3 regions of the Pantoea sp. PA1 genome follow, and region 1 is predicted to be linked to each of the others. Evidence: riboswitches for the same ligand, from Rfam matches in the RefSeq annotation. Region 1 holds a riboswitch; each other region holds the start of a gene.
What was found. A riboswitch is a leader RNA that binds a small molecule or an ion and turns the genes downstream of it on or off. The one in region 1 is predicted to bind thiamine pyrophosphate.

Region 1 (3,272 bases):
GGGATACACAGTGAAGCGCAGATTGCGGGCTGGAAAAAAGTCACCGAAGCAGTACATCAGGAAGGTGCCACTCTTTTCTGCCAGCTCTGGCACGTGGGGCGGGTGTCCCATAATGAGCTTCAGCCAGGAAAAGAGGCCCCGGTTGCGCCGTCAGCGATAGCCGCCGATAACGTCCGGGTCTTTATTGAAACCGGACCGGGTGCCGGAATGTTAACCGCGCCCAGCGAGCCGCGGGCACTGACGAACGCGGAAGTAAAAGAGATTGTGGCGCTTTACCGGCGGGCGGCGGAAAATGCCAAAGCGGCCGGGTTCGATGGCGTTGAGCTTCACTCCGCCAACGGCTATCTGATTAATCAGTTTATTTCTGAGCACACCAACTTCCGCACGGATGAATATGGTGGCTCGCCTGAGAATCGTCTGCGTTTTCTGCGTGAAGTGGTTGAAGCGGTAAGTTCGGTCTTTGGCAGTCATCGTGTCGGCGTTCGGTTTGCCCCGCTTTTCAGCAGCACGGACGAAGATCGTGTCTATCTGGGCCTGGTCGAAAGTGATCCGCATGCGACTTATATCCGCGCCGCGCAGCTGCTCAATGAGCTGGAAATCGGTTATCTCTCTATCGCCGAGGCGGACTGGGATAACAGTCCTGACCTGCCGGAGAGCTTCCGGATTGCGCTGCGGGAAACCTTCCGCTCGCCCATTATCTACTCAGGCCGTTACACCGCCGAAAAAGCACAGCGGATGCTGGATAAAGGCTGGGGTGACCTGTTTGGTTTTGGCCGCACCTTTATCGCCAACCCCGATCTGCCCGCGCGGATTAAAGCAGGCAATCCGCTGAATCCTGTGGATCACGCCTCCCTGTATGGCGGAACGGAGAAAGGGTATACTGACTACCCTGTTTATCCATCCTGATGTTTTGTGAGGCGGCATGTCACCCGAAGAGGCCCTGAAGTTACTGGCCAATCCCACCAGAATGGCCGTGCTGATGTGGCTCAAAAACCCTGACGAAGCGTTTGCAGGCTATGCCCAGCTCTATCCCTTCGACCAGTATGGCGTCTGTGCCAGTCTCATCCAGAACAAGGCGGGCTTATCGCAGCCCGCCACCTCGTTATGCCTGAAAGCCCTGCAGGGTGCCGGACTGGTGGAAACCAGCAAAGTGGGTAAATGGACCTACTATCGCCGTGCCGAACCGCGTATTCGGGAAGTCACCGACGCGGTGACGCACTCCCTGCAGGCGCTGCTATAGACGTCGCCGCGCGCCTCTGATCCGGTAACGACATCTTTCCTTGTTTCTCTCTTTCTGCGTCGCGCCCCTGCACACTGCTTGACGAAGCTGTTCGCTTCACTTACAACTAAACCCGTCAGGGGAGTCTCGCCGGAGAGACTGAGAGGCTGATAGCGCACCCGCGCGGCTCAGCGACCCTTAGAACCTGACCCAGTTGATACTGGCGTAGGAAGACGGGTATCGCATCAGATACTTGCCGCAGGAGCGCATTCGCGTCGCTTCTGCCTATTCCCTCTGTATCACGGGTCTTCGTTAACGGATAACGAGGCGAATGTGACCCACTCAATCCTGAATCTCTCTTCTTCCGGAGCACGCAGCCAGGGCCGCTGGTCGGTGCTGGGCAGCGGTGTCGCCGGACTCTGTGTCGCCACCCTGCTGGCGGAACGGGGAGAAGCTGTCGAAATTATTACTCAGCCTGACTGCCGGGCAGCCTCGCACTGGGCGGGCGGCATGCTCGCGCCCTGGTGCGAGGCAGAAAGTGCACCGCCAGAGGTGATCGAATGGGGCCAGCATGCCGCGGGCTGGTGGGCAAAGCGTGTGGATGGTGTGGTGCAGCAGGGCACGCTGGTGGTTGCACCGCCGCGTGACAGCCGTGAGCTGACGCGTTTTGCCAGCATGACGCAGCAGCATCAGTGGGTGGCCCCCGGCGACGTTGAACCGGCGCTGGAAAACCGCTTCGCTCGCGGCCTTTTCTTCGCCCGGGAAGCGCATCTCGACCCGCGTCGGGCGCTGCAGCAGCTGCAGGATACGCTCAAAGAAGCGGGCGTGCCGTTTCACAGCGGTCAGCCCGGCGGAAAGATTATCGACTGTCGCGGCATCCATGCCGCCGATCAGCAGCCCGCGTTGCGTGCCGTGCGCGGCGAAATGGTGATCCTCCATACCCCCGATATTTGCCTCTCCCGTCCCGTCCGGCTGCTCCATCCGCGCTTTCCCTGCTATCTGGTGCCTCGTGCCAATGGGCACTTCATGCTGGGTGCCACCATGGTCGAAAGCCATGACAGCAGCCCGATTAGCGCGAAAGCGATGATGGAGCTGCTGAGCGCCGCTTACAGCCTGCATCCGGCGCTGGCTGAAGCACGGATCGTCGAGAGCGGTACCGGGTTGCGTCCTGCTTACCGGCAGAATCTGCCGGAGGTGCGCTACGAAAATGGCCGCTTCTCGCTCAACGGCCTCTACCGACACGGCTTTTTACTGGCCCCGATAATGGCTGAAAACCTTATGCGGCGACTGACTCAGGAGACACCCCATGCGAATTGAACTCAACGGACGCGCGATTGAAACCGACGCAACGACCCTGGCGGAGCTGATGCAGGAGCAGCAGATCGATCCGCGCACCGTCGCCACCGCCCTGAACGGTGAGTTTGTGCCGCGCACCCGGTACGCCAGCCAGCGACTTGAGGCCGGGAATCAGCTGGAAATTCTGTCCCCGATGCAGGGAGGTTAATCATGTTCTATCAGTTTGCACCGACATCCCGTTTTCTGCTCGGCACCGCCGGTTATCCCTCGCCGGAGATTCTGCATCAGGCGATCGACGCGTCAGGCGCGGAGATCATTACCGTCAGCCTGCGACGGGAGGGGCAGGAAGGCGCGGCCTTTCGCACGCTGCTGCAACAGCTCAACAAACGCATTCTGCCGAATACGGCCGGCTGCCATTCGGTAAAGGAGGCGGTCACCACGGCGCAGATGGCGCGTGAACTGTTTGATACCCCCTGGATCAAGCTGGAGGTGATTGGTCATGCCGATACGCTGCAACCCGACCCCTTTGCGCTGGTGGAAGCCGCCCGCATTCTCTGCGCTGACGGATTTCAGGTGTTTCCCTACACCACGGAAGATCTCATTGTTGGTGAAAAACTGCTGGAAGCCGGCTGTGAAGTGCTGATGCCCTGGGGGGCGCCGATTGGCTCCGGCCAGGGACTGCGCAATATTGAGGGGCTGCGCGCCATGCGTGCCTGGTTTAAGGATATTCCGCTGATTATTGATGCGGGGATCGGCG
Region 2 (3,272 bases), on a different contig from region 1:
ATAGCCCGGTGCGATGTCGGTGGTCAGCGGGCCGAGGGTGTAGAAGGGGGCTTCATCGCACAGGTCGAGCTGTTCGGTCATGTTGCGGCGGATCATATGCATTGGCACATGGCCCGGCCCTTCAATCATCACCTGTACATCATATTCCCAGGCAATACGCGTCAGTTCGCCCAGGGTACGCAGCTCAGCGAACTGGGCCTCATCGTTCGCATCCTGAATCGAACCCGGCCGCAGACCATCGCCCAGCGACAGTGACACATCGTAAGCGGCGCAGATTTCACAAATCTCCCGGAAATGCTGATAAAGGAAGTTCTCCTGATGATGCGACAGGCACCATTTCGCCATGATCGATCCGCCGCGCGACACGATCCCGGTCAGCCGCTTCGCCGTCATCGGGACATAACGCAGCAGGACGCCAGCGTGTATCGTGAAGTAATCCACCCCCTGTTCCGCCTGCTCAAGCAGCGTGTCGCGGAAAACGTCCCAGTTCAGCGCCTCGGCCACGCCGTTCACTTTTTCCAGCGCCTGATAGATCGGCACTGTGCCGATGGGGACCGGGCTGTTCCGCAGAATCCACTCGCGCGTTTCATGAATATAGCGGCCGGTAGAGAGATCCATCACCGTATCGGCACCCCAGCGCGTCGACCAGACCAGTTTTTCCACTTCCTCTTCAATGGAGGAGGTGACCGCCGAGTTACCGATATTGGCATTCACCTTAACCAGAAAGTTGCGGCCGATAATCATCGGCTCCGATTCCGGGTGATTGATATTGGCAGGGATGATGGCCCGTCCGGCTGCCACCTCCTGCCGCACAAACTCCGGTGTGATGCTGGCTGGCAGATGCGCGCCAAAACTGTGGCCCGGATGCTGTTGCAGCAGCACTTCACTGCGCATCCGTTCACGGCCCATATTTTCCCGCAGCGCAATAAACTCCATTTCCGGGGTGATGATCCCCTGGCGGGCATAATGCAGCTGGGTGACGCGGCGGCCTGCACAGGCCCGGCGCGGCGTCGGTAAGTGATCGAAGCGCAGATGGTCCAGCCCCTCATCAGCCAGCCGTTGCTGGGTGTAGCCGGAACTGTTTTGTGGCAGGTATTCGCTGTCATCGCGTTCCGCTATCCAGCGGGCGCGCAGTTTTTCCAGGCCGCGATGAACATCGATCTGTGCTGCGGGATCGCCATAGGCACCTGCCGTGTCGTAAACCGGCACCGCTTCGTTTGGCTCATAGGTCGGCTGCGCTTTGCTGCCACCGGTGTGGGTCGGGCTTAGTGTGATCTCGCGCATCGGAACGCGAATATCGTCACGGCTGCCGGTTATCCAGATGCGACGGGACTGGGGAAATGCACTGCCGCTTTGCAGGGAATCGATAAATTCCTGCGCCTGGGCACGTTGTTCACGACGGGTCATTTTTGGGTCAGACATAGCAATCTTCCTGTTCATGGGGAACGATGCTTGTCCGGAGTTCGGAAGGAGTAGCGGTATCGGCAGCATAAGAATGCTGGCATACCGTAAAAATTTACTCTTGTTCCCTTCGCAGGTTCTAACCTGATCAGGTTCCGCGGATCCCGAATTAACGGTCTCAGCCCGGCTGGGCACTCCGACAAGAAGCGCTTTCTACACACCAATCTGACCGGCAGATCGGGCGTAAAAATCGTGTTTTTCACAGCAAAAAATAAAAAAGGTTCGTCGGCGTAGTGGCCTCGGAACCTCTTCAGCATAAAAGGGCGAGTGGATAATCTCAACCCTTTTGGTGGTGATACCGGTTAAGCGGGACGGGCAATCTGACTGTCATTGGCAACCGGCGGGGTAGCCAGCTGATTATCCCATGCCAGCTGGATCAGCTTATCTTCCAGCGTGAAGCGCGACTCCAGCACTTCGCCCACTTCTGAAAGCGCCTGCTGGAAAGTCATGCAGTTTTCATCGTCTATCGCCTGTTGCAGGTGACCATCATAGAGCTGCATCAGCCGCTCGGTGTTGGCTTCCAGTGGCGGATAGATCTGCGCAGCCGCAATCATCGGGCTGTCACCGTTCATTTCACTGATAACACGTTCATAAATACTGAAGTGACCGGCCGAAAGATAATCGACCAGGCTGTGACAGAAGTTGTCCAGCGCCTGCTCATCGAGACGGGTCAGGGCTTCTTTGTTGGGCTTCAGGCCGACCAGATGATAATAGGTCACCAGCAGCTGGCGACGGGCTTCGAGCCAGGAATCGACCAGCTCATTACTGCCACCTACGCGTTCAGCCAGGACGTTTAACTGGTTAAGCATATCTGACTCCATGTGAGTTATAGTTGTTTATCAACACACTTAACATCAGGGCTTCAGCGTACGATTTGACGCTAAGGATGACGAAATAAATGCAATGCGAAATCTCAAGCGTAGACGCTGGATGGTGGATTGTCAGCCATGAACAGAAACTTTGGTTGCCACAAGGTGATTTACCCCACGGAAACGCCGAAAATTTTGGTCTGACTGGCAGTAAAGCACGCCTTATCGGAGAGTGGCAGGGCGAAAATGTCTGGCTGATTTGTGCGTCACGCTCTGCCGATATGTTCTCCGTGCGGCAGTTGATCGATCAGGATGTCGGACTGTTTCAGCTGGCGGGGCGGGGGGTGCAGCTGGCGGAGTTTTACCGCTCTCATCGCTGGTGCGGCTACTGCGGCCATGAAATGCATCACAGCAGGCATGAATTTGCCTGCCTGTGCAGTCATTGCCGTGAGCGTTACTATCCGCAAATCGCCCCCTGCATCATCGTGGCTATCCGTCGCGGTGATGAAATCCTGCTGGCAAATCATGCCCGCCATCGCAACAAGGTCTATACCGTGCTGGCCGGCTTTGTGGAGGTCGGTGAGACGCTGGAGCAGGCCGTAGCCCGCGAAGTGATGGAGGAGAGCAACATCCGCGTCAAAAACGTGCGCTATGTGACCTCTCAGCCGTGGCCCTTTCCGCAATCCCTGATGACCGCCTTCATGGCGGAGTATGACAGCGGCGATCTGCAGCATGATGGCAAAGAGCTGCTGGATGCGGCCTGGTTCCGTTTTGATGACCTTCCCCTGCTGCCTCCACCCGGCACCGTGGCACGCCGCCTGATTGAAGATACTGTCGCCCTGTGCCGCGCTGAAGTGTGAAAGTGCTACACTACACGCCTGTTATTGAGAGAGTGTTGAGATGAGTGAACTGAAGAACGATCGTTATTTGCGTGCCCTGTTACGTCAGCCGGTGGATGTCACGCCGGTATGGATGATGCGACAAGCCGGGCGCTATTTGCCG
Region 3 (3,272 bases), on a different contig from region 1:
TTCGCTTCCTCAATCGTCGTCTCCCATCCGCCATGACGCGGACGTAATGCGGCCAGTGCCGCCGACAGCGTGCAGCCGGTGCCATGCGTATGACGGGTCTCTACACGCGGTGTGCTGAACCGCTGCTCTGCCGATGGCGTAATCAGCCAGTCGGGACTCTCCGCCGCTGTAAGATGCCCTCCTTTCATCAGCACAGCCTGACAGCCCAGCGCCAGCAACGCCCGCCCCTGTTCGCGCATCTCCGTCTCATCGGTGGCAATGGCGCAACCCAGCAGGGCCGCCGCCTCTGGCAGGTTTGGAGTGATCAGCGAAACCTGCGGCAGCAACCGCTCACGAACGCTGGCAACGGCGTCCGGTGAGAGCAGCGCATCACCACTTTTCGCCACCATCACCGTATCCAGTACCACAAAAGGGATCGCCGCCTGCTTCAGCCGCGCCGCCACCTGCTCCACGATAGCCGTTTCTGACAGCATGCCGATTTTCGCGCTGTCGATACGCACGTCATTCAGCACAGAATCGAGCTGGGCGGCGACAAAGTCCGGTTCGATGCGATAAACAGCCTGCACGCCCTGCGTATTTTGTGCCACCAGCGCAGTGATGACGCTGGTGCCATAAGCGCCCAGCGCCGAGAACGTTTTCAGATCGGCCTGGATCCCTGCGCCACCACTGGGATCGGTGCCGGCAATGGTCAGGGCATTAATGCGTTTCATGATCGCCCTCCAGGGTCCAGAGTGCATCCAGAAACGCCGTGGCAAAGCTGCCCGGCCCATTCGCCTGCCCCGCGGCCTTTTCACCGGCTGTCGCCATCACCTGACAGGCCGCGGCAATATTCAGCAGGCCATCGCCGGGCAGCGCGCTGAACCCGGCCACCACCGCCGAGAGCGCACAGCCGGTTCCCACGACCCGCGTCAGCATGGGAGAGCCGCCACGAATGGCAAAAGTGCGCTGACCATCGGTTGCGTAGTCCACTTCACCGGTGACGATGACCCGCGAGTTCCACTCTTTCGCCAGCTGCCGCGCCGCGTCGAGCGCCGCATCTGCCGGGTGAAGCGTATCCACGCCGCGTCCGCCACTGGCCTGCTGCGCCAGCGCCAGAATCTCTGACGCATTGCCGCGTATCACCGCCGGTTGCTGACTTAATAATTGCTGGCAGAAGTCGCTGCGCAGCGTCAGGGCACCGACTGCGACCGGATCGAGCGTCCAGGGCGTGCCCGCCTCCCGCGCCGCGCTAACCGCTGCCTGCATCGCCCGCTGACGCTCGCGCGTCAGCGTCCCGACGTTAATCAGCAGGGCATCCGCAAAGCCGCTGAACTGTGCCGCTTCGTCAGCATCGATCACCATCGCGGGTGACGCATTGAGTGCCAGCAGGACGTTGGCGGTAAAGTTCTGCACCACGTCATTCGTCATGCAGTGCACCAGCGGTGACTGACGGCGAAAGGTGTGCAGAAGGGGCGCGAACTGCGCGGCAGAAAGGTGTTGAGATGGCTGTATCATCGTAGCTCCCAACCGGCGGACAAGAAGGCGAATGCGGTCAGGCATCAGACTTCCCTACGCTGGCATTATCCAGATCAGGTAATACGGGTATTTCTCAGCCTTCACAAAGAAGGGCACCCCGAGTCGAATTACGGTTTGCAGCATAGGCAAGCCGTTCTCTGAAAGCAAGCAACAGCCGCCAGCGAAATGACCGGAACGGAACCTTACGCATGATCCCGATCAACGTTCCATGGTGCAAAAAAAGGCTTAATGCTGCGGGCCTCAGGGATACCTCTTAAGAGGTACTTCTGCTGTCAGGCCTCATGAGCCCTGGCCATCGCTCGGACTCTGACCATTTCATAATAATTAACCTGCGCGAAACACCGTTGTAAAAAAACACTTTATTTCATGGAGTTATCGACTCCTGAAGCGGAACTTCATACTACTCAGGATGTATGATGCGATTGTCAGCGCTTATTCCTCACCGCCATCGATGGCAGGATATTCAAATCGAACGCCAGGGCGCCATCGCCCCTAATGGCCGACATTACCTTTCCACCTATATTTCGGCCCGTTGTGCGGGCTGCGGCGAAACCATCCATCGTGTTTATTACCGGGACATCAGTGACCAGCAGGCGCGTCGCTGGTTAGGCTGACAGCCCGCCCGACGGCCTGTTCCAAAGCAGGGATGAGTTAACAGTTAGTTAGCGATTTGTTAGTCTGATAACTATCCATGGTTTACCCAGACGCCTCTTATGCCACTGCTGTTTGAAAGCCTGAGCCATCAGATTTACCTGTCAGCCCCGCTGTTTATCCTGATCCTGCTCGGATATGGGCTGACACGCTTCGGAAAATGGCCTGCCAGCATCAGCGAAGGCATGAACCGCTTTGTGTTTAACGTTGCGCTGCCCTGCATGCTGTTTCGGGTGATGAGTACCTTCTCGCAAAGCCCGCCGGTGGATGCGCGCCTGCTGCTGGCCTTCTTTGGCAGTTGCCTGCTGGTGTTTATCGTGGGACGCCTGCTGGCGACGCGGCTGTTTAAGCTTGACGGCGTGGCCGCCTCGGTCTTTGCGCTGGGGGGTATCTTCTCCAACAACGTGATGCTGGGGATCCCGGTGGCTACCGTCCTGCTCGGGCCAGAAGCGCTGCCACCGGTGGCGCTGGTGCTGGTGTTTAACAGCCTCATCCTCTGGACCCTGCTGACCGTTTCGGTCGAGTGGGCAAAACAGGGCAGCTTTTCCCTGACAGGTCTCTGGCGCACCCTGATCGGCGTGCTGAAAAATCCGCTGATCGTCGGCATTCTCAGCGGCACGGCCTGGAGCTTTCTTCAGCACCCCTTGCCGCAGATCGCCGCTGAACCGCTGCGGATGCTGGCCTCGCTGGCGGCCCCCCTGTCGCTGGTCACGCTGGGCATGAGCCTGGCACATTATCGGGTGCGGGAGGGTTTAAAAGAGAGTTATACGATCTGCCTGCTGAAGCTGGTTCTGCAACCGATGACGGTATGGGCTATCGCGTGGCTGACCGGTCTACCCCCGCTGGAGAGTAAAGTGGTGGTGTTACTGGGGTCGATGGCGGTCGGGGTTAACGTCTATCTGATGTCGCAGAAATTCAATGTCATTACCGGCCCGGCGGCGGCCAGTATGCTTTTCTCTACGGTGTTTGCGGCCGTGACGACGCCGGTATGGATGATGCTGATGACGCTGGCGGGCTATTAACAGGCGCATAAAAAAAGCCCCTCAGCACTGGGGCTGAAGGGCTTATTGCCTGGCTGATGAAACTTACTCAGCCGTTTTGGTACG

Region 2: it holds a riboswitch for thiamine pyrophosphate, as region 1 does, so the genes downstream of both, thiC (phosphomethylpyrimidine synthase ThiC) here and AC1V0D_RS15280 (FAD-dependent oxidoreductase) in region 1, are expected to answer to the same signal.
Region 3: it holds a riboswitch for thiamine pyrophosphate, as region 1 does, so the genes downstream of both, thiM (hydroxyethylthiazole kinase) here and AC1V0D_RS15280 (FAD-dependent oxidoreductase) in region 1, are expected to answer to the same signal.

The regions. Positions count from the first base shown of each region.
Region 1 is NZ_JBXGEE010000003.1:384,263-387,534, reverse strand. It holds gene AC1V0D_RS15290 (alkene reductase) at 1-906, shown strand, start outside; gene AC1V0D_RS15285 (ArsR/SmtB family transcription factor) at 923-1,240, shown strand; TPP riboswitch at 1,348-1,468, shown strand; gene AC1V0D_RS15280 (FAD-dependent oxidoreductase) at 1,553-2,536, shown strand; gene thiS (sulfur carrier protein ThiS) at 2,526-2,723, shown strand; gene AC1V0D_RS15270 (thiazole synthase) at 2,726-3,272, shown strand, end outside.
Region 2 is NZ_JBXGEE010000011.1:15,903-19,174, forward strand. It holds gene thiC (phosphomethylpyrimidine synthase ThiC) at 1-1,422, opposite strand, end outside; TPP riboswitch at 1,510-1,610, opposite strand; gene AC1V0D_RS21750 (Rsd/AlgQ family anti-sigma factor) at 1,764-2,270, opposite strand; gene nudC (NAD(+) diphosphatase) at 2,360-3,130, shown strand; gene hemE (uroporphyrinogen decarboxylase) at 3,171-3,272, shown strand, end outside.
Region 3 is NZ_JBXGEE010000001.1:1,798,981-1,802,252, forward strand. It holds gene thiD (bifunctional hydroxymethylpyrimidine kinase/phosphomethylpyrimidine kinase) at 1-710, opposite strand, end outside; gene thiM (hydroxyethylthiazole kinase) at 697-1,494, opposite strand; TPP riboswitch at 1,529-1,625, opposite strand; gene AC1V0D_RS08770 (hypothetical protein) at 1,932-2,129, shown strand; gene AC1V0D_RS08775 (AEC family transporter) at 2,229-3,188, shown strand; gene ahpF (alkyl hydroperoxide reductase subunit F) at 3,252-3,272, opposite strand, start outside.